One region of the Lactiplantibacillus sp. 3062 genome, then DNA from elsewhere that is predicted to be linked to it. Evidence: predicted binding sites of a transcription regulator. Region 1 holds the regulator's gene; each other region holds the start of a gene.

Region 1 (8,231 bases):
CACTTGATATCTGTATCTGTACTCCATCTAAAATGTTAAAGTTGTATTAAGCGGCCTCAACGCATCAAACAAACTAAGTAAGAAATTAAATCAAGTAACTCAGTCTAACCAAGTAGGATTATCCGATTCCACCGAAGTCGTTTATGGGCTAATAACAAGCACAAAGCCCGATTTACGGCTTAAGTCCAGCCAACCAGCGAGGCGGTGGTTGGCGCCTTTACCCAGGCTTTTAAGAACGCTGGTGATGTCCAACTGATGGCTCATACTGATCGTGGGTTAACTTACACGTTTAAGACTTTTGATACTTTAATGAAATCATACGAATAGTACAAAGAAACGGCTCTACCGCATTTGAATACCGCGATGAAGCCGTTTGAAAAGTAATTAAAAATCATATTATTTCATTCATCAACTTGACAAGGACTGATGTCCCCAAAAGAGCTTTTAAATAATAATTTCATTCATAACCTTTAACTTCATCCAGATGCCGAAACGCACACGACCATACCAGTTTCCCGATATGGTCGTATGCGTCTCAGTTTAGGTTGAAAAGTTTACTTCTTTTCCTGCACGATGTAGTGGGGCCGGTGTTTTGATTCGATATAAATCTTACCAATGTAATTGCCGATAATCCCCAGACAGAACAGCTGAATGCCACCGATTAAGAGCATAATCGTGATGGTTGAGGCCCAACCACTGACACTGTTATCAAATAATATTTTACGAATAATAACGACAAATATACTGATAATGGAGATTAGTGAGAGCAAGCCGCCGGTGAAGGTCGCAATCTTCAGGGGTACATCTGAGAAGTCGACGATGGCATCCATTGAATAATTGAATAATTGCCAAATTGACCAGTGTGTCTCGCCAGCGGAACGGGGCTGATTTTCGAACTTCAAATAAGTTGTTCGGAAACCGACCCAGTTGAAGATGCCTTTTGAAAATCGGTTATATTCAGGCAATTCCAAAATAGCATCAACCATCTGACGTGTCATTAACCGGTAATCGCGGGCGTTTGGAATAATTTGTACTTTTGAAATTTTGTTGACAACTGAGTAAAACGAGCGTGATAAGAATGACCGGATCATTGGTTCACCAACGCGATTTTCCCGCATTGTACCGATACAGTCATAGTCACCGGTTTGAAGCATTGCCAGCATTTTAGGCAATAAAGTCGGTGGATCTTGTAGATCAACGTCCATGACGGCGACGTAATCGCCAATGGTGTGCTCCAAACCGGCTAATAAACCAGCCTCCTTACCAAAATTTCGCGAAAAGGAGACATAGTGGACAGTGTCAGGATGGGCGGCGTTTAAAGTTCGTAGTACGTTCAAAGTGTCGTCAGATGAGCCATCATTAACGAAAACATATTCAGTAGTGATATCCTTGAACGACTCTGGATTATCTGCCAAGACTTTTTCAACGGTGTTATAAAATATTTCAATCGTTGGTTCCTCGTTATAGCATGGAACAACAAGACTCATGGTTTTCATAATAATTGTATCCGACCTTTTTATAATTTTTAGATTGATCTATTAATTAGGGCTCCTACTGATTAATAAAGAAAGGAATTTTAAACCAGTATGAATATCATAGCTTGAATTAAGGTATAAAGCAATCAAATATCAAACCACAAAAATTGTAATGATGTCACGATAGCTTGTCAATTACACCACCAATCAATTATGTCGACAGCGATGCGCCATGTTATTTCAAACTTCACACCTGGCAGTGTTGAGTAGTTTGCAAAAAAACAACTCCAACTGGGCACAGTAGCATGGCCCGTTGAAGCTGTTGGAAAAGTGATTATTGTGATTTATCTTTTTGAGATTGGGCGATGGGTGTCAAGGTGGACTTAGAAATATTCACAACCGTCAAATTTATATTTTGACAACCGAAATGCCCAATTAGCGGATATGAATCTATAGCCGTAAACAGCTAATTATTTGCGAGCGAAACCCAATTAGTGGCCTGAATGGTATCAATTCGATAGACAGCAATGGTGACGTCTTTTAAGGATCCATAAAGTGTCCCTACAATTGTTAATGGTGAAACGGAATCGCCCACGCGTACTTGCCAGGTACACTTGTTGTGGAAGTTCGGCCGGTCGATACGCAGTTCAATATGTTGATTGCTCAGCGAATTGATAACGAGACGCGAGGGTGACAGGCTAATGATATCACCATCAATCGGGGCATTAATCACCGGACTGGTCGGTTGTATGGCTAATAGCCCGATTTGTTGGGGTGATGTGGCAGTGGGAATCACCGTATAAGTACCGGCGACGGGTGCCTGAAGACTATTTCGTTTTTGATGATGTGAGAACCACATGTTTACCGCGCTCCTTACTGGGTGCTTGTCTTAATCGCCTTATTTAATAACAGCATAAATTATGGAACCCGTCCCAGGTCAAGCAATTGCGGGCAGTATTTTTGTCGTGAAATGCTATAATAGTTAAGAAATCTTAGGATGGTTAACGAACGGGGTGGTCAAGATGGATTTTGTAGAATTGACACCGATCGCATTGGGGCATACACCGCTTGGCACACGCGGACCGAATCCCCATATTCATGATTGGCAACTCGATTGGCAAAAACTAAGTAGTTTGATTGCTGATAATCAAGACGTGATGATGCAGGTGGACGCCGGACTTGCTGAAGATTGGTTGAATACGCACGGCACCATTTGGGACAATGTACAAGGCTATCACCGCTACCCGAATGACAACCGGGCGTTTGATGACACCGTTTTTTGGGCGGCGTCTACTTGGGCGACACCGGCAATTGTTGTGACTTTTCATAATGAAATTAGTCGGGCTTTCAGCTGCTATCGGGTCGGAACTGACCCTGATTTTCATTACTTAGGGCCACGCGGACGTGCATATTAATCCCTTATTGTCATTAACAAATTGGAGGAAAAGACGTGAAAGTTGGAATCGACAAGTTGCATTTTGCAACTTCACATTTATACGTAGACATGGCGGAACTGGCGACAGCTCGCCAGGCAGAACCTGATAAGTATTTGATTGGTATTGGTCAGTCTAAAATGGCGGTGATTCCGCCGAGTCAGGATGTAGTGACGTTAGCTGCTAATGCTGCCGCACCGATGCTGACAGCGACTGACATTGCGGCTATTGATTTATTAGTCGTCGGTACCGAGTCGGGGATCGACAATTCCAAAGCGAGTGCGATTTACGTCGCTAAGTTGCTCGGTTTGAGTCAGCGGGTTCGAACAATTGAAATGAAAGAAGCCTGCTATGCGGCGACGGCTGGTGTCCAACTGGCCCAAGATCACGTGCGTGTTCATCCAGATAAAAAGGCGCTGGTCATTGGTAGTGACGTGGCACGCTACGGATTGAACACACCGGGCGAGCCAACTCAAGGTGGTGGGGCGGTTGCTATGTTAATTAGTGCGGATCCTAAAGTATTAGTACTGGGTACTGAGTCAAGTCTACTGAGCGAAGATGTGATGGACTTTTGGCGACCGTTGTATCATACAGAAGCCCTAGTTGACGGCAAATACTCGTCTAATATCTATATTGATTATTTTCAAGATGTGTTTAAGAATTACCTGCAAACGACTCAAACTAGTCCAGACGCACTGACGGCCTTGGTTTTTCATTTGCCATATACAAAGATGGGACTTAAAGCGCTTCGAAGCGTGTTACCATTAGTTGATGCCGAGAAACAAGCCCAGTGGTTGGCGCACTTCGAACATGCGCGTCAGCTAAATCGACAAGTTGGTAACTTGTATACTGGTTCACTCTATTTGAGCTTGTTATCGCAGTTACTGACTGATCCTCAGTTACAACCAGGGAATCGACTCGGATTATTCAGTTATGGCTCGGGTGCCGAGGGTGAATTTTATACCGGGGTTATTCAGCCGGATTATCAGACCGGTTTAGATCATGGCCTACCACAACGGTTGGCTCGTCGTCGCCGAGTTAGTGTGGCGGAGTATGAAGCCTTATTCAGTCATCAATTGCAATGGCGGGCCGATGATCAGTCGGTCAGCTATGCTGATGATCCCCATCGATTCGTATTGACCGGTCAAAAGAACGAACAACGTCAATATTTAGATCAACAAGTTTAAACAAAAAAGTCACTTGTTACTAGCAAATTTGCTAGACAAGTGACTTTTCCTATTTGAAGTTATTGGTCATAATTTGACCATCTTGGACACTCAACAGCGTCTTGTCAGTGGTATCTGGTTGTAGCAACTGAATCGTGTAACCAGCGGCAAGATTCTTTTGGAGCGATTTTGACAACGATTTAAAATTCGAAGTAATCGTGGTGATTGCTTTTTGGTTTTGAGATGGATATGATTTAATCGTCTTCAAAGATTTAACGTACTTTTTATTGGTTGGCGTAATCGTATATGTTTTCGTTGACTTGGTGAATGCAACGGTACCAATCGATTGATAGTTAGATTGTAATTGTTTAAGGATATTTTCTTCATTCAACTTAGTCGTTGCGGCCGCGCGTTTGGTGCTGGCTTCGTTAAAAACGACTTGTGAGGAACTCAAGCTCGTTGATTTGGACTTGCTGGTACTAGCGCTAGTACTCGTGCTAGATGATGCTTTGCGCGCCGATTGCTGTGACTGGTTGTATGGCCAGTAAGGCAATTTAACGACCGCGTAGATGGTGACCAGGGCGCTGAGGACCGTAATTAGTGTTAGAAATTTCCAACCACCACCGGTTTGACGTGCGTAAATCACGGAAAATAATGCTAATAGAAAAACAATCAAGCCCATAATGGCTAGGAACAACATGTAACCAACTCCCAATGTTTAAAATAGTATAATCATTATACCATTGAACTATTGGCTGTTCGTCACAGATTTGAAATATTTTGAAAAGAGATCCGACTAATAACCAATTTGACGCCAGCACTTTTTCTGTCGATACATCGGGAGAATCAGGCGCCGCTGATTCAATAGCAATGGTGCTACCACCAAATCACAGTAACGCCACAGTGGGATAGTGTTGATGCCTGGCGCAAGGTTCTTGCAGCGTATCTCTCAGCGCACGGTTGTTTACAACAAGCGGGTGGTATATTTACGAGCTACCGATAAATAGGTGCGACGAGTAGGTATCGCGCTTCGATTAGGCTTGAAAGAGGACGGATTGCCAATTTACAAACGGCGATACTAACGAATCGGGGTGATGATGACTTTTTTTATTCAGAAGGCAATCGGTTGGGCACTACGGGATTATGGCAAGGTGAATCCGGAATGGGGGCGTGCTTTTGTCGCAAATAACGTGCTCTCGTCCCTGGCACGGCGGGAAGGGTGTAAATATTTGTGAGTGGAATCTGTAGGCATGCCATCAACCTGCTCTAAAAACTGGCGAATAAAAAAGATGACAAATTGAATTGTCATCTTGTGGGTGATAGTTTACTGAAACAGCATGTCGCGATATAAACCGACAACTTTGCCTAATACAGAGACGTTGTTCAAGATAATTGGCGCCATCGTGTCGTTCTCAGGTTGTAGTCGGTAGTGATCGGCCTCTTTGAAGAATCGCTTGCAAGTCGCTTCATTTTCATCGGTCATGGCAATGATGATATCACCATTGTCAGCGGAACTTTGACGCCGAACAATGACTTGATCACCATTCATGATACCGATATTGATCATACTTTCGCCACGGATGGTGAGCATGAAAAGGTCGCCACCGAATGATTCAAGTTCCTTAGGAATTGGAAAATAATCCGTCGCTTCCTGTACGGCAAGAATTGGTTGGCCGGCGGTTACCGTTCCAAGTACCGGAATTTGATGTGGCGTAGTTTCGACGCCCAGTGCTTCGAAACCGGCTGGCGTTACCTCAATGGCACGTGGCTTAGTTGGGTCTTTTTGGATGTAACCTTTTTTTTCTAGCCGTGAAATGTGGCCGTGAACGGTCGAAGTCGAAGATAAGTCAACGGCTTCACCAATCTCACGAACGGTTGGCGGGTATCCTTTTTCATTGACACGTTCATAAATAAAGCGAAGAACGGCCATTTGTTTGCTTTCCGATGTTTTACTCATCTTGGCACCTCATTTTTTATTTTCATTATTGGTTAAACCAATTGTAGCATAGCGTTTCATAGCTTTCAAACAAATGTTCGGTTGACAAACACTATTAATTGATTTAGGGTCTAATTTCGTGTATATTTCAAGAGTGAAAGGGGCTGCTGATTTGATTTCAAAAGAATTGCTTGCTCGGATCAATGAGTTAGCTCATAAGGCGAAAGCCGAGGGGCTCACCGAGCTAGAAGAAGCCGAACGTCAAGAGTTGCGGCAAAAATACTTGAAGGAATTTCGCGCCGGTTTTCGGCAACAAGTTGAAATGCTTCAGGTTTATGATAAAGATGGTAAAGAGGTTACGCCAGAAAAGGTCCGTCAAGTGCAACGCGATCGCGGTCTTCGAGATGATTAACCGATTTCAGGAAAATTTGTCAACTGACAAATTTTCCTTTTCTTTTATTGTTAATTTGTGTAGACTAGTTTAATGAAGACTGTAATAAGGGAGGGGAATGACTGTGTCTACAGGAATTTGGATTTTAATCGTCGTTATCGGCGTATTGGTTGGGTTAACTGGTGGTTTCTTCGGTGCCCGGCACTATATGCAAAATTACTTGAAGCAAAATCCACCAATTAGTGAAGAGATGCTTCGTAGTATGATGATGCAAATGGGTCAACGCCCATCCGAAAAGAAGTTACATCAGATGTTGAATTCGATGAAAGCTGCATCTAAAAACGATAACAAGTAGTAAAAAGTGTCGGCTCGCTTTAAATTGCGATCACCGACACTTTTTTATTATCGAACTTAATGTTTCTGACGGGTTGTAGCAGGATCAACGTATTTGAACGTTGGGTCGATTTGACGATCCAAGTCGTCAAAAGCGTGCAACATTTTAGTCTCAATTTGTTTTTGACCAGCTTCATCCAATTTCAGTTTACGATCAATATCAATCGGTTGACCGAAACGGACGGTAACCCGCTGACGGCTAAAGAGTTGTTTGAAGGTCAATGGGCCTTGGTAAACGGTTGGGACTAGTGGAACACCGGCCATCTTAGCGATGACGGTTGCACCGCCCTTAAGTTCTTGTGAGTGGCGCGTTCCTGATGGAAACATGATTAGTGAAAGCTTACCGCTGCGCAAAAATTTGACGGGGGTCTTGATTGCTGAAGGTCCTGGATGTTGCCGATTGACAGGAAAGGCGTTCGCATGAACGAGAATGAACCGCAGAACGGGATTCTTAAATAGTTCTTCCTTGGCCATAAAGCTAAATTTCATTGGGCTGCCAGCCAGTGCATAGTACAACGGGTCAAACCACGTGCGGTGTGGCCCAACTAAGATATAGGCCCCCTCTGGTAGGTTTTCCCGTCCTTGATAGCGGGGCCGACCGTTAATAATGGTGATGATTAGCCGGACTAGTCCGCGCATAAATGAATAAAACATCACGATCTTCCTTTCGTTTAATAACTGCTCACAGTATGACGAAATTTGGCAAATTCTGCAAGTTAATTGTATGATAGCTGTGCGACGAATTGAATGGAGAGGTGGCCGAATATGGCAGACGTCACGTTACACGCCGATGAGCGTATTGATCAATTATATAGTCAAGATATTCAAATCATTCAAAGTTCCCAAGTCTTTGCGTTCTCACTGGACGCGGTTTTATTGGGTGACTTTGCCCAGGTTGCGAAGGGTGCTAAGAGCCAGATTGTGGATCTCTGTGCTGGCAATGGCGCAGTAGGTCTATTCGCCAGTGCCAAAACTCAAGGTCATATTACGGCGGTCGAAATCCAGCCCCGGTTGGCTGAGATGGCCCAACGCAGTGTTATTTTGAACGATTTAACCCAGCAAATGACAGTTCTGAACGAAGACTTATTGGCAATTACGCACCAATTACCGAAGGATTCGGTGGATACCGTCTTGTGTAACCCGCCGTATTTTAAAGATCAACCGCAGAGTGTCAAAAATCCAAATCCTCATTTGGCGATTGCCCGCCATGAATTGTCCGCTAATTTAGATCAGATTCTAGCGGTAACTAGTGATTTGTTGAAAATGAATGGTAAAGCCTATTTTGTGCACCGTCCTGAACGTTTGGATGATTTATTCAGTGCGATGGCGGCCAATCGGTTGGCACCCAAACGGATGCGGTTCGTCCACCCGAAAGCACAACGGGAAGCGAACATGGTTCTAATCGAAATGATCAAGGACGGGAAACGCAACGGTGTT
Region 2 (8,231 bases), on a different contig from region 1:
CAAAACTCAAAACGCGTGACTCGGACCACAATCCGAATCACGCGTTTTTAATTGACTCATTTATTCTGCTTTAGATAACCGTTCAACGTCACGCACAATCATCAACTCTTCATTAGTTGGGACAACCATGACCGTTACCGGTTCGTCATCTTTGCTAATAATTTGTTCCTTACCGTGCATATGATTCTTTTCATCATCCACTGTCACGCCAAAGTATCCTAAAGCTTTAGTGACGCGTTCGCGGATCATCCATGAGTTTTCACCTACACCAGCCGTGAAGACAAGAGCATCAATCCCGTTCATTTCAGCAATATAGCTGCCGACATACTTCACAACCCGGTTAACAAAAATATCAATTGCTAGTTTTGACCGTTCACGGGTATCTTGCGTCTTATCAAGATCACGCATATCAGGTGACAAACCTGAAATACCAAGTAACCCGGACTTATGATTCAGAATGTCAACAAAGTCTTCCACATCAGAGATCCCTAAATGGCGCATCAAGAATGGAATAATTGAGGCATCAATATCACCGGAACGGGTACTCATGGTAATCCCAGCTAGCGGCGTAAAGCCCATTGAAGTGTCGACGGCTTTACCATGATCAAAAGCCGTGATCGAAGCACCCGACCCTAAATGTAATGTCACTAATTTAAGCGAATCCAATGGTTTCCCCAATAGTTGGGCCGTCCGATTAGCAACGTAACGATGACTTGTGCCATGTGCCCCATACTTCCGCGCGCCAAATTTCTCATAATAATCGTAAGGAATACTATATAGGTAATTAACTTTAGGCATATCCGCATACAGCGAAGTGTCAAACACGGCTACTTGAGTCGCTTTTGGTAATAAATCACGGAATACTTCAATATAATAAGCCTGCGTTGGATTATGTAGCGGCGCATACTCAGATAAATCTTTGATTTTTTTCAAGGTTTGCGAGGTAATAACGACAGAGTCTTTGAAATCTTCGCCACCCGCAACAACCCGATGACCAACCCCAGTGATTTCACTAAGATGAGTCACAATATTATCGCTCTTCAGCCGTGTTAAGACCATTGCAGCGGCTTCTTTTGCATCAATTCGGTCCTTAGTTTCAGAATATTTACTACCATCCGCCTTCTTAATTGTGAAAACGGAATCTGGCAATCCCAGCCGATCAACCATTCCCGATGCGATTACCGTTTCTTCGGGAACACTGAAAAGCTTCCATTTTAAAGTTGAACTGCCGGCGTTAATTGCTAAAATTTTTGCCATGACTATTTTTCCTCCATCCATCATCAAGTGTGCCTAATGCCAGTTTAACTAATAGTGGATACGCTTTCAAGGATTTGTTCACAAACTTTCAATTTTCATAACATTGCAAACTTAATTGTCGGCATATTATTTCTTTCATAAGGCGAAATTAGCCTATAATATAGTTAATAGAAAGCGAGGCGATCATGATGAAAAAAACGTTTACTTGGTCCGTCAGCAACGGCTTTGCCGTCCTCCTCCTGACCGTGGGAACAATTCTTGCTATCACCACTCTTGGTATTAGCTTTGGTTCACCAATCAGTGTCGACGCCATGGTCACAGCAGCGGCTCTGTGGCTAGCCGGTGTCGTCTTCTTACATCCAGCCCCTGTGAGAATTCTAATTCCCGTCATCACATTAGTCAGTCTCAGCCTTGGTTACGCCACCTACTTTAGCACGTCCGGTTCATGGTTGCTTGCGATTTTAGCGACCATTATCACAGCCAGCATCGTCAGCTACGGTTTTAGTCTCCGCAAGAGCATTCGCCAACACCACAGCCATTGGTACGATTAACTTCCTAGTCTGATCCATTTTCTTCTAAATCAAAATCGTCAATCTAAACATCGCAACAGGCATCGGCGCCCTTATCGCGATGCTTTTTTATTTAGCTTTCAATCCAGATTGTTAACCCGTATCAGTTTTTCAAAGGCAAAAGTGACCAGCTAAGATTCGCTGGAAAAAATTCGGAATGGCGTGAACCTGTCTGGCTAGTTCGTCCTACATTGACTCCCAGGCATTTCCGCCAATTGCTGGAACACGATGAGCCCAGATCCAAGCCGTCGAAGCCCGCGTCTTAAATACTGGTCTGCCGCGGCTTAACAATCATTTAAGGCCACATCACAGAGCCTTGCCCGGCATCATCAATCAACAGCAGACAAACACGAACAGATGTTTTATAATAGGAAGCGACTAAATTCAGAAGGGATGCTCCGATGGCAACTAAGATTGGAATTCGACAATTGGTAGAATTCGTCTTGCGACAAGGCGATTTAAATGAAGTAAAGAATAGCCAGAACACTGCATTGAACGGTGCTAAGATTCATCGTCAGCTCCAGAGTAGTCGTGGTGAAGACTATGATAGCGAAGTTTACCTGAAAAAAATTGTGACGATGAACGATACTGATTACATTATCGCGGGTCGGGCAGACGGGATTCAGTTAAATGATGATGGGGCGTTGATTGAAGAAATCAAAACATCCGATCAAGTCTTCGAGGACTTAAGTACCAACACGTTGACACTTTACTGGGGGCAGATCAAAGTCTACGGTTACCTGTTACTGCAAGAACATCCCGATCTTGAGCAGGTCACGTTGCAGCTGACCTACTTTCAAGTCATCAATGAAAAAATCACGAAGACCCAGCAAATCCTTCACCGGGCTGAACTAGACGCATTCTTCCACGACTTAATTACAGAATATGAATACTGGTTGACATTACGAGCCGATTTACGACGACAACGAAACGCTTCTATTGAAGACTTGCCATTTCCGTTTCCAGCTTTTCGGCCGGGCCAACATGAATTGGCTGGCGCTGTTTATAAGACAATTCGGTTGCAAAAACGCCTCTTTGTCGAAGCACCAACTGGGACGGGGAAAACGATCTCAACGCTATTTCCGGCTATCAAAGCAATGGGCGAAGACGTGATTGAGCGCCTCTTTTACCTGACCGCTAAGCAAAGTACGCGCCACGTTGCTGAAGAAGCGGTCACGCTAATGAGTCATGACGGACTCAAACTGAAAAGCATTACGCTAACTGCCAAGGATCAGATTCGGTTTCCCGAGGAACAAGATGTACTTCCGGAAGATAATCCTTATATGATTGGCTACTACGACCGACTTAAACCAGCACTCAAGGATCTGTTGACCCATGAAGACCAGATTACCCGTTCCGTGATTGAACAGTATGCTCGCAAGCATACTGTCGATCCGTTTGAATTTTCACTCGACACGTCGCTCTTCTGTGATGTGATTATTTGTGACTACAACTATCTTTTTGACCCATTAGTCTATTTACAACGATTCTTTAGCGAACGTGATGACGACAACTTTTTCCTTATCGATGAAGTCCACAACCTTGTTAGTCGCTCCCGTGATATGTACTCTGCAGCCGTTAGTGACCAGCCAATCAGTGCGTTGCTAAAATTAGCCAAGCCCGATAAAAGTCAGCCAAGTGACGACTTACAACGCGAACTCAAGAAAGTCCGGCGTAGTTTTACGCGCATCAGTAAAACCTTGATTGATGACCAAGTAACGGAACAGGTGCTACCTGATCCCCCGGACAAATTATTACGCACCCTCAGAACATTTAATGAATTTGTGACTGACTGGTTGGCGCAACAAAAGCCGGGGCCACTGCTCGACGCCGTCCGTGACTATTTCTTCGCCTGTCTGACCTTTGTTAAAATTGGCGACCTATATGATGGCAGCTACCAGACGCGCTTCGTCCTTGACGGTCATCACTTAACGATCAAGGAACTCTGCCTAGATCCCAGTGACTTTCTTAATCGGTCATTAGAGCTCGGCAGTGGTGCTGTCCTATTTTCTGCGACGCTGACCCCGATGGCTTACTACCAGCGGGTGCTTGGCGGTGAAGCCAACAGTTTGGCCTACCAGCTTCCATCACCATTTCCACCAAAGCATCAGGCCATTCTCGTCACCCAGTACGTCCAGACAACGTATCACGAACGCGAACATAACGTGCCCCGGATTATTGCCAGCTTGCACGCCATGTTGACGGCTAAACATGGCAACTACCTCGTGTTCTTTCCGTCGTATGGCTATCTGCTGCAGATCAAAACTGCCTTTGAAGCCGCCTACCCTGATGTGGCAACTACCGCCCAAGCCTCGACGATGGATGCAACTGCCCGGCAGACCTTTTTGAACCAGTTTCAGTCAGCCCCCTCGCAAACCTTACTCGGTTTCTGCGTACTGGGTGGTATCTTCTCCGAAGGCATTGACTTACGTGGCGACCGTTTGATTGGAGTCGCTATCGTCAGTGTCGGTCTGCCGGGTATCAACCCTGAAACGAACTTGATTCGTGACTACTACGACCATCAAAACGGCTTAGGATTCGCCTACGCTTACCAACTGCCAGGCATGAACAACGTCTTACAGGCTGCTGGCCGCCTGATCCGCAGTGCCAAGGACACCGGAATCGTTCTCTTGTTAGACCAACGCTTCGCTAGTCGGCGCTACACAGATTTATTTCCAGCACATTGGCAGTACTATCAGACGATCCAATCAGTCCCGCAGCTCGAAGCAACGATTGCCAACTTTTGGCACCAAATGGAGGTGACTCATTAATGAAGACTAAATTAACTAAACAACTTGAAAGTACTCTCTATCAGTACTGTCTAGAACAGGGCGCCTACGTGGTTGAAGAAGTTGCGATGCCCGCTGATAAAGGGATCGTTGATACATTAAGCTATCAACAACTCCCCGATGGTCAGATTGAATGGCGTTGCTACGAATTGAAAGTCACCAAAGCAGATTTTCATTCAAAGGCCAAACTTTCATTTATCGGTCATTACAATTACTTTGTCTTGCCGCAACAACTTTACCTAGAAGTTCAATCGGAAATTCCAGACCATATTGGTGTATTGATCTACCGTGCTTTTGATCAGCGGGCCCTAGAGCTCGCACCCCAACCGTTGCGAACGCCTGGTTTCCTAACTGTCGCTAAGAAAGCCCAACGCCAAGACTTACAAGTCGAGCAAACGCCCCTTATCAGTCACTTTATCACATCGCTCTTTCGTGAGGTCGATAAAGCCAAGCGTGTGAAGAAAGGACTACAGCTCTACTCTGATGATCAACTCTTCAAAGAATTACGCAAACGGGCCCGCACCGGCTACGACGTTTATGATCCTGAACAAAACTTGTACGATCGCTTCATTGATGACACCCAGAATGACGCGGTGACTGCGCTACAAACAGAATTAGATGCCCGCAATGCCGAATATCAGACACTCAAACTAAAATATCAGGCGCTAACGGCACCAGATCTGCGTGACCAGTTATGAGCACTTACTACCCCTATCTACGTGGACGGATGTATGATTTGTTAGCCTTAAGAACATTGTGCGAGCAACACCAACTTGGCCCACACATCATCCCAGTAATTGAACCAGTCCGTGACTCCAAAGAATTACAACAAATAGTCACGACTTTTATTGAAGCCCAACAACCATTTAGCATTATTGCGAATCCCCAAGTGAGTGTCTATGGTCTTAATACCGTTAAGCTCCATCCACTTCCGGATCTGCGTCCCTACCCATTTTACCGGCCGGGCGCAATTCTTGCGGCTGATTTTAGTCGCGACTTTCTGACAACCACTCCTAGTCAAACAAGCTTGCTCATCGCGCCTAACTATCCGTTGCTTAAGGCCTATCAGCATACGACCACTTTACAGCATGCTGGTCATGTCCTAATCCCTGATGAAGCGCGTTTGCACCAACTATTACCACAACACGCGGTCTTATTGACTGATCCCGTGGCAACCCCAGCGCACGTTGCGGACTATCAAGAAATAACTGACGCCTATTTTGCCCCCGCTAACTGGCACCAAACACCGGTTGGCTTTGATGGTTTTGGCGATTACTCACTCATGGGCCGACCCTATTTTGACCACGGTATGCCATCACGCGCAATTGCATTACATCTTATTTATGTTACGGTTAACGGTGACCTGCGCATCCATCATTTTGTTTCGGACAGCAATGCCAATATGCGTGGTCAAAAGCAAAAGTTTTTTGAAGCATTAACAAAGCTCACCGACTGGGCACCCGCACACCTGACGGGACTCAATCGCACCCCCGCGCTTGCCACCCTATTGGCCTACGCTGAGGGTGATAAATTCCCAGGGTTAGGAATAATTAAGAAATTAGCAATCATGCACCACTTTCAATTGATGCACCGACTACTAGCACTGAATTGAGGAGAAATGATGGCAAAACAAGAATCTGCTTGGAAACAAATGATCCATTTCTATCGTCATGATTACGAAGAGCAACATGCTCCGATGTTATACGGCGACGTTTGGCTGAAGACCAAATCACATGACCGGCTTCTACTGGGGTTAAGTGACCAAGGACAACACAATCTGGGTGTCGTTCATCAACTCGATTTACCAACTAAGGGCCAGCACCTCGTGGCAGGTGATCCGCTCGTCACGATTACGGACGATCAAGGGGCGCATCTGGTGTCAACACCCTTTAGTGGCACCGTTCAGAAGCTTAACAAAGACCTACAAGCGGCACCCCAATCGCTCATTAACAATAAACAAACCGACAACTGGCTGGTCCAATTAAAGGCCGACTAATTTCGAGTTACCAAAAGTAAGTTGGCTGACATTCAAACAAACGCTTACATTTCCACTAAAAGAACTCGTAAATTGGCTTAACTAAGCTTAGTCACGACATCAGCGGTTGCCAGTCCCAGTGATATCACGCTTCGAACTTTAATCACAACATTTGGTTATGTTAACCAACAGACACCGTCTTCATTTGTAAACAGCCTTGATTGACCCGCTCAGAAACAATTGCGCCGCGCGTTATATTACAAAAGATTACAAAACACGCCGTTTATTACAAGAATTAGGGTAATTCGTAAAACTCCTGCTATTTCCCTGTCACAATCGCCAGTTATACTAGGTACCATTGAGTGCTTGGAAGATTCGCGGGGCCAAGCCAAATTCGGACTAAAAAATAGGAGTGTACATTACAAATGAAGATTAAGAATGCTTTATTATCAACTGCTGCCGCTACTGCTAGTCTCTTTGCCATTGGTGCTACCGCTCAAGCTGCTACGGTAACTGTTAAAGCCGGTGACACGGTTTCTGCCATTGCTGCTGATCATAACACGACGATTGATGCAATCCAACAAGCTAACCACTTAAAAGACGTTAACTTGATCTTAGTTGGTCAACAACTTGAAGTAAATGGTGATAGCACTACCACGACTTCAACACAGACGACTCAACAAACGACCACGACACAATCATCAGCTCAGACTAGTCAAACTCAAGCTCAACCGAGCCAAGCTAGCCAGACCCAATCAAGTCAAACACAAACTAGCAAACCTGCTGCTCAGACGACTCAAACGTCTAGTTCAACATCAAACTATAGCAACAATGGTTCTGATAGTGCTGCTAAGGCTTGGATTGCTGGTAAAGAATCTGGTGGTTCATATTCTGCTCGTAACGGTCAATACATCGGTAAGTACCAATTAAGTGCTTCATACTTAAACGGTGACTACTCCGCTGCCAACCAAGAACGTGTTGCTAACAGTTATGTTGCTTCACGTTATGGCTCATGGAGCAACGCCAAGAGTCACTGGCTTGCTAATGGCTGGTACTAAGAAGCCACTCTAAATTAATAAACAAATGCAAAGATTGCGGATCATTTCTGATTCGCAATCTTTTTTTCTACTATTAAATCCGTGCTGAAGCACGTGTGTCCCCCACCAATACCCATTATAAAGTTACTCAGTTGCTAAGTGACTTTATAATGGGCCTTAGAGCATGCTGACAACCCGTTATTTAGATATGCGATATGCTTATTCTGGCAACCGCTTTAAGACGGACACGATCCAGCCCTGCTAGTTGTCCCCCCCCAATCGACGACCCACTCTCCCAACCAAAATACCACATGTTTTTATTTAACAATTCACCAACCTTAACGGAGAAAATCCAACTAATTTCCTGACTAAGTACAGTCCCGAACCCCCGACAGTTTGACGACTAGTCCACAACGACAACCACATACCATTCAGCTATGGCGTAATACTAACCCAGTAACGTTTTAGTAGCGATCGTCATGGGCTACTTTTGGCATAAACCTACTATAGTAATACTTAATTAATCGACGCCTTCGTTAACCAACCACAATTGACTACACGATGCGCAACTTCTATCAATTATCTGCTTTACCGAAAAATAATT
Region 3 (8,231 bases), on a different contig from region 1:
CAGCTACTCCAGTTCAAGCATTTGACCAGCGTTACCAGTCAGAATCAGGCGCTTTACCCTTTGGTGAAACTGCTGAACCGTTAGAAACCAGCACGGCTGCAAGCGCGCCGACTAGTGAAGCGCCGGATACGGAACGTTTTCCACAGTTACGCTATCTTGGTCAGATGCACGGGACTTATCTGTTAGCTGAGGCGGATGATGGTATGTACATTTTGGATCAGCATGCGGCCCAGGAGCGAATCAACTATGAATATTATCGCCAAGCGATAGGTGAGGTTAGTGCGGATCAACAAAATTTATTGGTTCCGATTATTTTAGATTATCCGACGAGCGATGTTTTAAAGATCAAGGAAAAATTGCCGTTACTAGCAGAATTAGGGATTCATCTGGAATCATTCGGCGGCAACAGCTTCATTGTTCATGCCCATCCGACCTGGTTCAAAGCTGGGCAAGAAGAAGATACGATTCGTGAAATGATTGATTGGCTCTTACAGGATGATAAGTTGACGGTCGCCCAATTTCGGGAAAAGTCAGCTATCATGATGTCCTGTAAACGGGCAATCAAGGCCAATCACCATTTGGATGATCAGCAGGCCCGCGCGTTATTAGCCAAGTTACCGACCTGCGAGAATCCGTTCAATTGCCCACATGGCCGCCCGGTGACGGTACACTTCACGAATTCAGACATGGAACGGATGTTCAAACGAATTCAGGATAGTCATGAAGCACGTGATTAAAGTGATTATTGGCGGCGTACTCGTTACTTTAGTATGATTCGTAATCGATCCGCATTGTGCAAGTAAATATTTCATGAATTATGATTAAAACGTGCCAAGTTTAGATTGTTGTTCGTCAGCCGGTGTGCGTCCTATGCCGACCTCCGGGGCTGGGTGACAATTGCTGGAACGCAGCCGACGTCGATTTGAGCTAACGCATAACCCGCGTCATCTCAAATACGAGTCTTATTCTAAGCCGGAAGCAGACCACTTCAAGCTAAGAATAATTTGGCTACTGAGCATTGTCCACCCAGCCCCTCCGGTCGGGAAACTGCTCGAATGGCTGATGAACGACCACCTAATTTGGTACAATTAGTCGCTGACTATTTTGATGCTGGAAGTTTAAACAAAGCGCTAGGTGCATTAAGCACTCTGTCAAGAGATTAAATCCTACTATACCGATTCAGGATTAGTGAGCCATCTCAATATTATTTTTAGTCTGACAGTTGATTGACAAAATTACCGTTTATGAAAAGCAACGACCAATTCATCAAAAGTTGGGTACCTCACCGTCTGCCATTCGAATACTGTCCCGACTGGAAGGCGTTTCGGCCAATGCTCAGTGGTGAAATTTCACTTAGCAAGCGTCTTGTGCTTGGTTAGTGAAAGGCCAGTATTTGAGACGTGATTTTTCGGCTCAAATCTGTGCCCACCACGTTCCGGCAATTGGCAGAAATGCCTGGAAGTCGGTGTAAGGCGCACACACCAAGCAAGTCTACGCTAGTCCGAACTTTTTCCAGCGGTCTTAAGCTGGTTGCTTTTGAACTTAAGAAATGGCACGTTTTAATCATGACTGATACTGAATAATTACGAACCGAATGTGTTATCGAATAAAAATAGCAATGTTGAGTAGTCCCTGGGTTAAAAAACCTAGGGACACTTTTATTGTCGCCAGTATTGCGGTCTAAAAAACAACTTTAAGATTGGGGAAGTGGCGTTTGTGACACTAATTTGAGTTGTAAAATTTCAGATTGAATTGGTTTAAATAGTTAGCTATCATTGATTAAAATGAGTGGTGAGCGCGTATCGGGTGCTTGGACCACTCAACATGATTGGGAGTTGATTGTTTTGGATATGACCAAACTTTATTATCGCCAGGTTTATTCGGCATATTGTTTTTTGGCAGATTTACCAGAGGCCACGCCCGCGTTCGTGGCCGGGCGCAAGACGCTGTGGGAATTAAATGCGCATCCAAGTGCGCGGGACGCCAAATTGATTACGCTGAATTTATATGAGCAAGTTGCTGCTTTTGAGCTCGATCCTAACCGTCATGATCAAGCGGCAATCGCTACGATCAACTTACAACGTGATAATGCTGTGAGTGGCTTACAACCTTTAGTACAGTTGTTTGGGAGTTATCCGGCGACTACTAAGATTGAAACTTTAGATAACTGGGATTGGCGTTAGTTGTTGATGGGACAGCTGTGAATCACGAATTTATTAAGATTCAAACTGAACATCACGAGACGAAATTGTTCATGGTAAAATAGAAACATTGTTTGAGATGGCAAAATATGGGGATTGCGTTGTCGACGTAATTACAAGATAGGGGCACCTGATTTGAAGACAGTACGGAAGATACCACTAGTCGTCTGGTATACGGCGATGTTTGTGGTTATTGCGACGATTACTTACAGTGGGCTTTTCTTAGCCGGCCGGACATTGATTTGGGAAGTGGATGGCATCGCCCAACACTTCCCGATTTTATTGGAATTTCAGCGGATCTTACAGCACCACCCACAACAATTATTCAGTTGGTCATGGAATCTCGGCTTGGGGGCCGATCAACTGACGACTTTTTCCTACTACGTGGTCGGTGATCCGTTTAATTATTTAGTGGCGTTTGTTTCGCGCGCTCATTTGGAATGGGCCTACCAAGCGTTGATCTTGCTGCGATTGTACTTCGTTGGACTTGCTTTTCTAGGTTTCAGTCGGCAGTTCAAGTTCAAACGTATCAGTCAATTGATTGGAGCTTTGACGTATACATTTACCGCGTATACGTTCTATGTTGGGATGCACCACCCGTTTTTCTTGTTACCAATGATTTGGTTTCCGCTACTGTGTTGGGCGATTGAACGGGTCTTACGAGGCCGACATTGGTTACCACTCAGTCTGATTACCGCCGTTGTAATTTTGAGTAACTTCTATTTTGCTTACTTACTCGCATTGGGCGGTTTAGTCTATGCTTTGGTGCGTTTCTGGTCACGTCGTCGTGACCATTTAACGATGCGGTCGTTTGGACAGTTATTTTGGCGGTTACTAGTGGCAGTTGGTCTTGGTGTCACGATGGCAGGCATCTTACTAGTGCCCACGCTGCTCGCGATGTTGACGGCAACGCGTGCGAGTTTTAACTTTGCGAATGGCTTGACGAGTTATCCCATCAATTATTACGTTAATTTACCCAATCGACTGTTGACCAATGGTGGCAGTGTCCAATACTGGGTGACCCTCGGGCTGAGTAGCATTAGCTTTATTGCAATTATTTATACACTACGTCATTTCAGACGCTATTGGGTGCTTAATTGGGTACTGGTCGTGATGATGTTGGGTATTTTGTTGCCTCAATTTGCGGCCGTATTCAACGTTTTTTCAACACCTTCTAATCGATGGTTGTTGATGGCAACCCTCGTGTTTGCTTATGCGACGATGGCATTTATGGACCAAGTCACTGCTCTGACAGCGGCTGATTTAAAATGGTTGGCTGGTATTAGTGGCGGTCTGCTTGTCATTATTTGGCTGATCAATGGATTCTATCTCAATATCCGCAAACATGATATTGCGACATATCTCATCTTGTTAGCGTTAATTGGGGTCCTGCTGGCCAAACAATCCTTAAAATTGACCAATCGGCAATTTTATGTGTTATTACTGGGAATTGTCACGCTGAACCTGGCGAATAACGGACTGGGCTGGTTGAGTATCAATACTAATTCTAATAGTACTGAGCAGTTGCGGCAGGGCGCGGCAATGAAATGGGTCAAAAATTATTTTGATGGCGCGCAAAAAAGTTTAACCACGACTAGCCAATTTTATCGAACGGCTTTGGCACCCAACTACTATACGATGCGTTCGGCTGAGAGTGATGTGCCGATGGTGTTAGGAACTCACACGGTTGGATCGTATTTTTCAGTTCAAAATGGTTACGTGGGGGCATTTAGTCAGGCCTTAGGCAACTCAGAGTATGCGATGAACTCGCCACTCGGTTCGTTGGACGGTCGGACGACGATGTATAACTTATTAAGTGTTAAATATTTATTTGCACGTGAGGACCAGTTGAAGAAACAAGCCTTACCAGCCGGATATGAGGTTGTTAAGATGAAAACTGGCGAACCGAAGATTTTTGCGGACAAGTTTATTTATGGCATGAGTAATCATACCGGCACGATCTTGTTAAAATCCAAGAATGCGTTGCCGTTAGTTTATACACAGCAGCATCAGATTAGTCAACGCCAATTTAATCGCTTGAACGCAGTTGACCGCGAGCAAGCCTTGTTACAAGGTGCGGTCACTACGCAGCAGGTTAGTGGTGTTAAGACTGTCAAGCCAACCGTTACCGGAAAAAACGTCGCTTATACGGTTCAAGCGGATACGACGAATGTTTTGGATACGTTGGACAAGGTGATTATTTACCGCAATCAACATGCAACGGGAGCGTCGAACAACGCGTTGACTAAGTTACCGGCAGATACGATCACATTAACGCCGGAACAACGAGAAAGTTTGACGCCGGCAACTGGCCTGACGACACCGTCAAACCGCGTGTTGAACTTGATTGCAGCTAATCAAAAGTTAGTCCAGAAAAATCAGGAAAACAATGCTGACGAGTTAACGAGCATGGTCAGTGATGTGCAGGGGCACCAGATACCGTACCAATTGACCATTCAACACCCTAAGAAGTATCGAAATACGGAACTCTATCTTGTGCTAGATGGCATCAGTTATCGGCGTTCCTCAATCAAGCACGCCTTGACAACGAGTCAAAATACCAACGTGTTCACGGCCCGTCCGTATACCAAAGTCGATTATCTAGATGATGTTCGCGATGGTCTGAAGGGCAATTTGAGCGCTAGTGGGTATTCTTTAACTGCTCAGACAACGGATAACTTGACGAGCTTTAGTCAGTTGGGTACCACGAATATGTCAGATTATGAGCCCCGGACATCAGCAGTAATCAACTTAGGGTATAGCAAGTACGCGCGTAAGCTGATTACGCTGAACTTTACGAGCATTCGTAGTTTGCATTTTAAGTCCGCTAAACTGATCGCTGTACCGCTTGGGAAGACTTATCGTCAACGGACGCGGCAACTACAGACGAGTGGGTTGAAGCATCAACAAGTGACGAACAACCAGATTACGGGAACCACGCTGACTAAGACAGCAACCGTGTTAACAACGTCAATTCCGTATTCGACTGGTTGGCAGCTACGAGTTGACGGTCAAACCGTTAGGACCCAAGTTGTCAACAAAGGGTTTGTGGGGGCCAAGTTGACAGCCGGCCGGCACCAGATTCGATTGACGTATCACACACCAGGACTAAAAATCGGCATATGGTCGAGTATTATTGGTGGTGTGATTAGCATACTGATTGCCTGCTGGTGGGGGCTTCACAAACGTGTCAGACAATCTTAATTGAGTAAATCGGTATTAAAATAGGCTTCTTAGGAATTAACTTTGATTCCTAAGAAGCCTATTTAACGTTAGATGGAACACAAACGAATGTATGCCATAGCGAAATTCACAATTAACAGCCACGACTGGTTAATTATGAGGTGTCGCTAACGCAATTAATTGTTCGGGAATGACCGGTGCAGTGACTAATTTTTGCCATTCACTGGTTGAGACTAACATGACGAGTGGCGTGCTGACCGTTGTCAACCACGTTTTCTGCGGAGTAACGGGTGCCATGGCCGTTGTGATGTCGGTATTGACCTCAGACTCAGTAATCTGCCAGAGTCGATGTGTGACGTGCGCGGTATCCGTCACCTCGACGACCGGGGCAAAATGACCGACCCAGTCGTCAATCAACATCTCGATAACGGGTTGCTGTGGGTAAAGGACTGTGTTGATCATGCCGGGAACCATGGTCGTCACGGTTTGATCCACCGGCCAGCTGCCAATTAAGCGCCACTGGTGAACACCGTTGAGTGTGAGTTCGTACCAGTAATAGCTGGCTTCGGTTGTCGTCATTGTATCCTGGCTGTCCCAATTGGTCGCAGCTGTTTGAATTTTAGTTTGACCAGTTGTGGTCGGTAACACCGCTTTAAACGGTTTGAGTTGCATAGTGAGACCTCCCTAGGACTTTGAGCATAGCATGACGTTAACGTGGCGGCAAGCATTTCTTGCCACGAAATCCGTCAATCGAGGTGAAATTGATTTAACATTAAAATTTGGTTTTTATCGGTGCACCAGTGTTAAGCCACTGTGAAAATGTGGTACAATTTAGCAAGCAAACATACGTTTTATTTAAAGGAGTTTTTTCGGTGTACGAATATTTTCTCGGTCAAGTGACCGATGTAACCCCCGGTTATGTGGTGATTGAGGTCAGCGGCATTGGTTATAAAGTGCTAACGGCTAATCCATACCGTTACCAGGTGGGCCCAACAGCAGTTAAGATGTATATCCATCAAGCCGTCAGCGAAAATGGCATGAGCCTATTTGGCTTTTTTGATGCTGACGAGAAGGCGTTGTTCGAAAAGTTGCTCGGGGTTTCGGGAATTGGTCCGAAGTCGGCCCTCGCGATTTTGGCCAACAACGACCATGCAGGTCTGATCCAAGCCATCAATCAAGAGAATGCGACTTATCTGACGAGTTTTCCTGGCGTGGGCAAGAAGACAGCTCAGCAAATCGTGCTGGACTTGAAAGGTAAATTAAACGATCTAAACGTTGATGTTACTGGTCAAACTGCGCTCGATGTGGATGCTCCTGCTGTTGATGGCGCGTTAGCGGACGCGTTGGCGGCTCTGGAAGCTCTTGGCTATTCGAAAGCGGATGTCAAGAAGGTCACTAAGAAGTTGGAGACGTTTAGTCAGACACAAGGGGCCGATACGAACACCTTGTTGAGTGAAGGACTACGACTATTGATGAAGAAGTAGATGGGAGGGGTAACTAAATGGACGATGACAAGTTATTATCCGGTGACAAAGCCGATGACGAAGAGGCGTCATTAGAAAAATCGCTCCGTCCGCAAACGTTAGCCCAGTATATTGGTCAGGCCCGGGTCAAGCACGAATTAGGAGTGTATATTGAAGCGGCCCGCAAGCGTGAGGAATCCTTGGATCACGTTTTGCTGTATGGTCCACCGGGATTAGGGAAGACCACGCTAGCGATGGTAATCGCCAACGAGATGCAGGTCAATATCCGCACGACCAGTGGCCCTGCAATCGAAAAGCCAGGTGATTTGGTTGCGCTCTTGAATGAACTGGAGCCGGGTGATATCTTATTTATTGACGAAATTCACCGGTTACCGAAAATCGTTGAAGAAATGTTGTATTCGGCCATGGAAGATTTTTTTGTCGATATCGTGGTCGGACAGGGGCCAACCGCCCATCCCGTGCACTTTCCACTGCCGCCGTTTACGCTGATTGGCGCGACCACCCGAGCTGGTATGCTGTCAGCTCCGTTACGTGACCGATTTGGAATCGTCGAACATATGGCGTACTATGAAGTTGCTGATTTGGAAGATATCGTTAAGCGGACTGCAGATATTTTTCAAACGAGTATCAAACCATCGGGTGCCCACGAAATTGCGCGTCGCTCACGGGGAACGCCCCGCATTGCTAATCGCTTGTTCAAGCGAATTCGTGATTTTGCAGAAGTGGCGGATCAAGATGCCATTGATGAGGCCATCGTGGCGCGATCACTGACATATTTACGCGTAGATGATGCCGGCTTGGATGAGACTGACAATAAGCTCTTACGAACGATGCTAGAGTATTATGACGGGGGTCCGGTCGGGCTTGCTACGATTGCGGCCAATATTGGTGAAGAAACGGATACAATCGCGGAAGTGGTCGAACCGTACTTACTCCAGATTGGGTTCTTGAAGCGAACACAACGTGGACGCGTTGTTACAATTAAAGGTTATCAGCATTTGGGATTCCCATACCCAGAAAATAAATAAAGATAAGAGGTCACAACATGAGTTTAACACTTGAAGATTTTGATTATGATTTACCACATGAACTGATTGCCCAGACACCAATCAAAAAACGGGATAGTTCACGGTTGTTGGAATTGGATCGCCAAACGGGCGAAATGCAAGATAAGCATTTCTACGATATTATTGATCAACTCAATCCAGGCGATGCGGTCGTTATGAATAATTCCCGCGTTATGCCAGCTCGTTTGTATGGTGTTAAACCTGAAACTGGTGGTCACGCTGAAGTCCTATTATTGCATAATACGGAAGGTGATGAATGGGAGACACTCATGAAACCTGCCAAGCGTGCCAAGGTC
Region 4 (8,231 bases), on a different contig from region 1:
CATCGTCAACTTGATCAAAGACTGCCCCAGCCTGCTGTTTGGCTAAGCGACTTTCGAGGCTGGCCCGGTTCTGTTGTTCCGCTTTGAGATCGGCTTGTAACTGACTAACCTTGGCTGGCGTATCAGCTAACTTCGGTGCCTTGACTTGAGCAGCAACTTGCTTCAAGGTTTGTTCTTCGCCGGCAAGCAGTTCGAAAGCTTCCTTCGAAGTAACGGCTTCAATCCGCCGCGTTCCAGCGCCAATCCCTGTTTCGGAAACAATCTTAAATAGCCCCAATTCACTACTGTTCTTAACGTGGGTCCCACCATCGAATTCGATAGAATAATCACCAATTGAAACAACCCGCACAATTTTGCCATACTTTTCAGTGAAAACCGCAATTGCGCCCATCTTGTGACCAGTTTCTTGGTCAGTTTGAATAGCACTGACTGGTAACGCTGCCCAGATCTTATCATTGACGATTTGTTCAACTTTAGCTAACTCTTCGTCAGTCACTTGACCAAAGTGAGTAAAGTCAAACCGTAAATAATCAGGTTCTACAAGTGAACCAGCTTGTTTCGTATGTTCACCGAGAACGTCACGAAGCGCCTGGTCTAACAAGTGGGTGGCGGTATGATTCTTTTCGACTTTGTTGTGGAAAGCCAAGTCAACGTTCAGCGTATAAGTCGCGTCTTTTCGCATTGGTTTCAACACTTCAACGGTGTGTAAATGCTGCTTGTTGGGTGCATTTTGTACGTCAGTCACTTTAGCCACCATTTCACCGGCATCATCTAAGATCACACCACGGTCGGCAACCTGACCACCCATTTCAGCATAAAACGGTGTCTTGCTGAAAATCATCTCAGCTTGACCACTGTCGACGTGATCAACCAGGGTCTCGTCAACAATAATGTCGTTCAAAGTCCCCTGCACATTCGTTAATTCGTCATATCCCACGTATTCACTTGGCGTTTTGATGTCGATCAAGAGACTCCGTTGGACGCCCATGGACTTGGCACTGCTACGTGCATTGCGCGCGCGGTCACGTTGAGCCTTCATTTCAACTTCAAAACCAGCTTCGTCGACATCTAAATCTTCGTCGCCAGCGTATTCCTTAGTTAGTTCGAACGGGAAGCCATAAGTGTCATATAACTTAAATGCATCCTTACCAGCTAGTGTATCGTGACCAGCCTGCTTGGTTTCCGCGATCAAGTTATTTAACAGATTCAACCCATCATTCAAGGTCTCATTGAAGCGACTTTCTTCTGAAGCCACGATCTTTTCGATATACGCACTATTTTTGAGCACGTCGGGATAGTGTGAGGCCATGATTTTACCAACAATCGGTACCAATTGGTCCAAGAAAGCTTCTTTCAAACCTAATTTTTGACCATGTAGGATTGCCCGCCGAATCAACCGCCGAATGACATAGCCACGGCCTTCGTTGGAAGGTAAGGCCCCGTCACTAATAGCAAACGTAATGGCCCGAGCGTGATCAGCAATCACTTTGAAGGACACATCGTCCTGGGCGTTATCACCGTAGTGCTTACCATCACTTAATTCTTCCGTCTTATGAATAATTGGGAGGAATAGGTCAGTTTCAAAATTGGTTTTCGCATTTTGAAAGACCGAAACGACCCGCTCTAGCCCCATCCCCGTATCAATATTCTTACGTGGGAGTGGTTCATAAGTACCTTCAGGAGTGTGGTTAAATTGCGAAAAGACAATGTTCCAAACTTCCAAGTAACGTTCATTTTCGCCACCAGGATAGTTTTCCGGGTCATCATCAGCTAAATTATTGAAAGCTTCGCCACGATCATAAAAAATTTCTGAATCGGGGCCAGATGGGCCTTGACCAATGTCCCAGAAGTTATCTTCGACTTTAATGATGTGGTCTGGTTTCACGCCAGTTGCTTCCCAGAATTTCGCGGCATCCGTGTCCTTGGGATAGACAGTCATGTATAACTTGTCAGGATCCCAGCCAAACCATTTTGGTGAGGTCAAGAGTTCCCAGGCCCAACTGATTGCTTCTTTTTTGAAGTAGTCACCAACTGAGAAATTACCAAGCATTTCAAACAACGTGTGGTGCCGCGCCGTCCGCCCAACATTCTCAATATCATTCGTCCGAATACTCTTCTGTGAACTCGTCATGCGGGGATTATCCGGCACAACGGAGCCATCAAAGTACTTCTTCATCGTTGCAACACCGGAGTTGATCCATAATAACGTTGGGTCATCCACGGGAACTAGTGATGCACTAGGGACAATCGTATGACCTTTTTCATGAAAAAAGTCCAAGTACATTTGCCGAATTTCACTACTACTTAATTTTTTCATTTAATTCTGGCATCCTCTCTATCATTCTTAATTTAAGGCAAAAAAACACCGTTGCTAGCAAAGACGCTGTTAACGCGGTACCACTCTGCTTGCAACGATGTGTTCGTTTACCTCTTAAGCTCATTAACGCTGAGACACGGACTAGTTTGCTAGTCATTACTTCTAGGTAGCATCTACCCCACACCGCACTTTTTCCAGCAACCAAAGTGTTTCTTGACCGATATGTGAGATAGATATGTCCTTACTTTGCAAAGTATAGAAAACTTGCGGCGACTTGTCAATACACCACTCAGTTATTTTGCATTAATCTATCCGGATGCACGTCAATTAAGACTTACGATCCTTGCGTTCCTTGCGGGCAGCCGCTCGTTGTTCGATGCGGCGGTCCATCCGCGCCTTATCGCTGATCTTTTTACGAATGCGGCGTTTGTAACCCGGCTTGATCTTTTTCTTGGACTTTTTGACGTAACCAATCAAGGTTGGGTCCAGTTTTTCCTGTTTTGGCCCCCGTTTAGCCCGACGATTACGGTCATATGAATCCACAATCTCACCATCACGAATCGCCTTCGGTTTGAACTTGATCCCCATTGCTTCAACTGCACTGACCTTGGCTTCTTCGCCTGGGCTATATAACGTAATCGCAGTCCCCGCCATTCCATTCCGGCCGGTCCGGCCAACACGGTGAATGAAGAATTCTAAGTCATTCGGAATATCATCATTGATGACGTGTGAAACACCTTCAATATCAATCCCACGGGCAGCTAGATCAGTGGCAACAACAAATTGATACTTCAATTGTTGGACGTCGCGCATAACCCGCTTTCGTTCACGTGGTTGAATATCTCCATGGATCATTGCGACCGTTAAACCTTGTTGGCGCAAATAATGGGTCAACTCTTGAACTCGTTCCTTCGTGTTAGCAAAAATCAACACGAGATACGGTTCACCAATCGTCAGCAAGCGATAAATAATACTGTTTTTATCGTGACTCTTGGTGGAAATCAGCCAGTTATCAATCGTCGGACTAATCACAGATTCTACTGGAATTTCTTCCATAACTGGATTATTCATGTACTTGCGCAAAAATGGCGTTAATTTTTGTGGCATCGTGGCTGAGAACACCAACATTTGTAAATCAGCAGGCATTCGGCCAGCAATCTGGTCAACTACGTTCAAAAAGCCCAAGTCTAGCGTCATATCGGCTTCATCAACTACTAGCTGAGTCGCACGATGCACATCGAGTGCCTGGGAGCGCATTAAGTCCAGAATCCGTCCTGGGGTCCCAATAATCAACTGTGGTTGGTGCCGATTTAGCTTTTCAATCTGTTCCTGCTTATCAGTCCCACCGACATAGAGTCCAATGTGAATGGCTTTCGGGCTGTGTTGGATCAACTGTTTAGCAGCAGTCTGAATCTGATAAGCTAATTCACGGCTGGGCGTTGTGATAACTGCCTGCACGTAACGTTCATCAGCATTCAGTTGATTGATCATTGGCAGTAAAAACGTATGCGTCTTACCACTCCCAGTTGCTGACTGACCGATGACGCTGCGGCCAGCAGCAATCACTGGAATCAACTTTTCCTGTACCGCAGTCGGTTTGCGGAAATTGATGTCAGTCAGTGCCTGCATCAAGAACGGCTGCAATTTAAAATCTTCAAAACTTGCGGTCATATTTAAACCTCTTTCTCATAATGGCTAGCGACTTGGTCGAGTTCTCGCACTACCGTTTCAATTTCTTGTTGGTCTTTAGCCTTGGCACCGCTCGCTAATGCGTGGCCCCCACCATCATGGTTCTTGGCCACACCGTTGATTGACGGTCCCTTTGAACGTAACCGAATACGGAAGTCACCTTCCTTTTGTTGAACAAAAATCGCCCAGCACTTAACCGTATCAATACGCCCAGGTAATGGGACAACCCCAGCAGTACTAGCATCACCGATTGCAAATGAATCGAGAATCGCATTCGTTAAAATAACGTAAGCTGCACCCGAATCCAACTGTGTCAGATGTTCATAAACGTAGGCCGACAACCGTGCGACTGGTAACGTGATGGTATCTTCAATACGATTAACAGCTTCAGCATCCGCACCGGCTTCCATTAAGGCCGCTGCTGCTCGCATGGTACTAGGCTTGGTCGCAGAGTATAGAAAGCGACCGGTGTCCCCAACGATGCCGGCATACAACAACCGAGCGGCGTTAGCCGTTAGCGTTAACTCCGCCGCAAGGGGTGCGTACCAATTATAAATCATCTCACTCGTACTGGAAGCATCAACGTCGACCCACTGTGGGTCACCGAAAGCGTCATCGTTTGGGTGATGATCGATTTTAACAATTGTCTTACCTTGATTCCAAAGTTCACCATCAATTCGGGGCTGATTAGCGGTATCAAGAATTAATACTAGTGCGTCTTGATAGTCCGCTTCGGTAACCTCATCCATTTGTCCTAACCAGTCAAAACCATGGTACTGTTTTCCAGGTGTCAATACCCGCTTCGCAGGAAAGCTAGCTTTAATGATAGCTGCTAACCCTAACTGGCTTCCGATGGCGTCTGGGTCAGGTCGCTGATGACGATGAATGATGATTGTTTTTGCTTGTTTAATTAAGTCAAAAATTGCTGTTTGGACGGTCATAAATGAACCTTCTTACTCTCATAATTTACTGGTGGCGATTAAACTGTCACAGTACTCCAGTATACCGAAGAATCCGCGTCGCGCCAAATAAATTAATTATCATTTGGATAAAGTGGTAACGTTAAGTTCTCAAACGCCAGTGGTGCCAAGCCAGTTAGCGTGATCCCTAACAGGCGGATGCCAGAGTTAAAATGATCATCGACCACCTCTTCAAAAATCTCTTCGGCGTACTGCTCAAACAAGGCCGCGTCATTAGGTATGAATTCACCGAACGTTCGCCGCTTGGTAATTGTGACAAAGTCACCGTAACGCAACTTGAGAACGAGTGTTTTACCGTGGCGCTGATGCGATTGCATGCTAGCTGCTACCAACTTAGCGATGGCCTTCAAGTGCGTATTAACTTCCGTCGTCGATTGGAGAAACGGTCCAAACGTCCGCTCTTTGCCGATTGATTTCCGTTCACGTAAATACTCGACTGGCCGATCATCACTGCCGCGCACTCGCCGGTATAAAATATAGCCCAACTTGCCAAATTGTTTGATTAGGTCTAATTCAGACTGTGCGTATAAATCCTGTCCAGTCTTGATTCCTAAATCGTGCATTTTAGGTACCGTCTTTTTACCGACACCCCGAAATTTCTCGATGGGTTCACGTAACAAAAATGGTTCTGCATCCTGTGGTAATACGATCGTCACACCCGCTGGTTTTCGATAATCTGATGCTAGTTTGGCAATGAATTTGTTGTAGGAGATTCCCGTTGAACAAGTTAAATGTGTTTGATGCCAAATTTCTTGTTGTAATCGGTGCGCCAGTTCGACCGCACTATGGATGTGTTTCTTATTCGTAGTCACATCCAAGTAAGCCTCATCAAAGGCAATTGGCTCAATCATCTCTGTATACTCATGGAAAATACGATGAATCTGCGCCGAAACTTCGCGGTACAACGGAAAGTTGGGCGTCTTAAATACTGCTGTTGGGCAGAGTTCTAATGCTTTAGCAGCTGGCATCGCCGAGTGAACACCAAATTGGCGGGCAACATAGTTAGCCGTCGTCACAACGCCTCGCCCACCTGTCTGCCGAGGATCATGCGCGATCACTAACGGCTGCGTCTTGTAGGCTGGATGCTCCCGCTCTTCGATCGACGCATAAAACGCGTCCATGTCCACATGAATAATTTTCCGACTCGTATCCACCCGAATAGGCGCTTCAACAATTGACTGTGCCATCCGCCGCCCCTCCAATCCTTAGTACTTTCATTATACACGAACATACGTTCAAAAGCGCGTTTCAAGACCAAAAAATAAGCAAAAAAAATAAGCGGTCATCAGTAATGATCGACCACTTATGGTGTAAACCTATTTTGCTTCAGAATCAGCATTATCGTCGGCGGCTGAGCTTGCCGATTCAACTTCAGAAGTAGCAGCTGATTCAGCCGCTGCCCCAGATTCTGGTGCAACTGTCTTAGCTTGTGCATCTTCGGCTGGAGAAATCTTAGCAACAGCGTTCAAATCAAAAACCAAGTAGATGCCATCACAGTCTAAAGTAACTGTTTTTTCGGTTTCGTTAACTTCATCAACGACCCCGTGCAAGCGACCAATTGTCGTAACCTTGTCACCACGTTTGATTTTGCTTAACATTTGTTGATGTTGTTGTTGTTGTTTCCGTTGTGGACGGATCATGAAGAAGTATAAGAATGCGAACATGACCACGATAAACAGAATTGATGCCATTTGACCCATTTAATATCGCTCCTACTCTAATTAAAAGTTTGACTATCTTTAACTTTAACAAATTACAGTCTGAAATACCAGTAGCACTAAAAGTTTTTCGGGTTTTTATCGTTAAAACCGTACATTTCAAAGAAGTTCTGGCGAAACTCCAGTAAATTATCATCCATAATGGCTTGACGAACTTGCTTCATTAAGTGTAACAAGAAATATAAGTTATGATAACTCGTCAAACGCAAACCAAACGTCTCGTCCGCCTTAATCAAATGACGAATATAAGCACGCGTGAAATTACGACAGGTATAACAATCACAATTATCATCTAACGGGGTGAAATCGTGAGCGTAGGCCGCATTTTTGACAACTAAACGCCCATGGGACGTCATGCAAGTGCCATTACGGGCAATCCGAGTCGGTAAGACACAGTCAAACATATCGACCCCACGAATTGCACCGTCGATCAAGGCATCCGCAGAGCCAACTCCCATCAAGTAACGGGGTTTATTTTCTGGCAATAGTGGCGTCGTGAAGTCTAAAACATGATTCATCTCAGCCTTCGATTCACCCACTGATAAGCCCCCAATCGAGTAGCCTGGAAAGTCCAAGCTAACAAGATCTTTGGCACTCTGTTCACGCAAGTCTTTAAAGCCCGCACCTTGAACAATCCCAAATAAGCCTTGGTAATCAGGGTGTTGATGAACCTTCAACCCCCGCTCTGCCCAGCGACTTGTCCGGGCAACTGACTTGCTAACATAGTCGTAACTTTCAAAGAATGGTGGGCATTCATCCAAACTCATCATGATATCTGGGCCAAGATCATTTTCGATTTGAATAGCCTTTTCAGGAGATAAGAACATCTTTGAGCCATTCAGATGATTCTTAAAGTGGACCCCTTCTTCCGTAATATCACGGTTTTTAGCCAGGGAAAAGACTTGAAACCCACCTGAATCCGTCAAGATTCCCTTTTTCCAATTCATAAACTGATGTAACCCGCCAGCTTCTTTCACGATTTGCTCGCCTGGCCGTAACCACAGATGGTACGTATTCGATAAGATAACACCCGCACCCATCGCGTCTAATTCTTCGGGTGCCAGTGACTTAACACTGGCTTGCGTCCCAACGGGCATAAACATCGGTGTTGGAAAGGTCCCGTGTGGCGTAATCAATTCGCCAAGGCGGGCTCCTGTGTGTTTTTCTTTCTTAATTAATCGGTATTTAATTGCCGGTTCCATATCTGTTCCTCCGTATTAAAATGTTGCTAAACTCAAATAATGATAGCACGAAATCCAGCCGTGAACCAGTCGCGGCAATTGGCGTGGGCACCCACGTGGCTTTAGTCAGTCTGTTAACAAAGCGTTCAAACGTCAAATAGTCGCCTCAAGAATGCATTTTAACTTCTTGAAGCGACTATTGACAATCTTTATTATCTCCAGAGCTAAAACGGCAGCTTGAAATTAGCGATACGCCTCGTATAATACGGCATTTTAATATTCAACCGTCATCCGTTTCAAAATAAGCGATCTCGTTTAAAGCCAGTTATACTAGTGAATAAACATC

Evidence for each region. Region 1 encodes LexA, which represses DNA repair genes until DNA is damaged. Its sites were predicted from a motif close to CNAACANNTGTTNG; they were not measured.
Region 2: ACWQAU_RS00875 (ATP-dependent DNA helicase) is a predicted target of LexA. The motif match lies at 2,177-2,190, and genes of this name have one in related genera.
Region 3: ruvA (Holliday junction branch migration protein RuvA) is a predicted target of LexA. The motif match lies at 6,224-6,237, and genes of this name have one in related genera.
Region 4: dinB (DNA polymerase IV) is a predicted target of LexA. The motif match lies at 6,211-6,224, and genes of this name have one in related genera.

Annotation. Positions count from the first base shown of each region.
Region 1 covers NZ_JBVAYE010000002.1:6,740-14,970, forward strand. Annotated here, with positions in the region: gene ACWQAU_RS03010 (glycosyltransferase family 2 protein) at 555-1,496, opposite strand; gene ACWQAU_RS03015 (hypothetical protein) at 1,942-2,334, opposite strand; gene ACWQAU_RS03020 (hypothetical protein) at 2,498-2,890, shown strand; gene ACWQAU_RS03025 (hydroxymethylglutaryl-CoA synthase) at 2,926-4,095, shown strand; gene ACWQAU_RS03030 (hypothetical protein) at 4,145-4,774, opposite strand; gene ACWQAU_RS03035 (DNA alkylation repair protein) at 5,172-5,309, shown strand; gene lexA (transcriptional repressor LexA) at 5,399-6,031, opposite strand; gene ACWQAU_RS03045 (DUF896 domain-containing protein) at 6,183-6,422, shown strand; gene ACWQAU_RS03050 (YneF family protein) at 6,520-6,756, shown strand; gene ACWQAU_RS03055 (lysophospholipid acyltransferase family protein) at 6,813-7,448, opposite strand; gene ACWQAU_RS03060 (tRNA1(Val) (adenine(37)-N6)-methyltransferase) at 7,560-8,231, shown strand, end outside.
Region 2 covers NZ_JBVAYE010000001.1:187,234-195,464, forward strand. Annotated here, with positions in the region: gene ACWQAU_RS00865 (acetate/propionate family kinase) at 61-1,257, opposite strand; gene ACWQAU_RS00870 (hypothetical protein) at 1,443-1,808, shown strand; gene ACWQAU_RS00875 (ATP-dependent DNA helicase) at 2,228-4,597, shown strand; gene ACWQAU_RS00880 (hypothetical protein) at 4,597-5,313, shown strand; gene ACWQAU_RS00885 (sce7725 family protein) at 5,310-6,227, shown strand; gene ACWQAU_RS00890 (glycine cleavage system H family protein) at 6,237-6,611, shown strand; gene apf (aggregation-promoting factor) at 7,016-7,648, shown strand.
Region 3 covers NZ_JBVAYE010000013.1:15,443-23,673, forward strand. Annotated here, with positions in the region: gene mutL (DNA mismatch repair endonuclease MutL) at 1-737, shown strand, start outside; gene ACWQAU_RS13560 (hypothetical protein) at 1,785-2,183, shown strand; gene ACWQAU_RS13565 (YfhO family protein) at 2,337-5,405, shown strand; gene ACWQAU_RS13570 (hypothetical protein) at 5,535-6,056, opposite strand; gene ruvA (Holliday junction branch migration protein RuvA) at 6,257-6,868, shown strand; gene ruvB (Holliday junction branch migration DNA helicase RuvB) at 6,886-7,896, shown strand; gene queA (tRNA preQ1(34) S-adenosylmethionine ribosyltransferase-isomerase QueA) at 7,914-8,231, shown strand, end outside.
Region 4 covers NZ_JBVAYE010000013.1:24,375-32,605, reverse strand. Annotated here, with positions in the region: gene alaS (alanine--tRNA ligase) at 1-2,317, opposite strand, end outside; gene ACWQAU_RS13610 (DEAD/DEAH box helicase) at 2,645-3,988, opposite strand; gene ACWQAU_RS13605 (DHH family phosphoesterase) at 3,991-4,947, opposite strand; gene dinB (DNA polymerase IV) at 5,040-6,173, opposite strand; gene yajC (preprotein translocase subunit YajC) at 6,303-6,686, opposite strand; gene tgt (tRNA guanosine(34) transglycosylase Tgt) at 6,764-7,906, opposite strand; gene queA (tRNA preQ1(34) S-adenosylmethionine ribosyltransferase-isomerase QueA) at 8,216-8,231, opposite strand, start outside.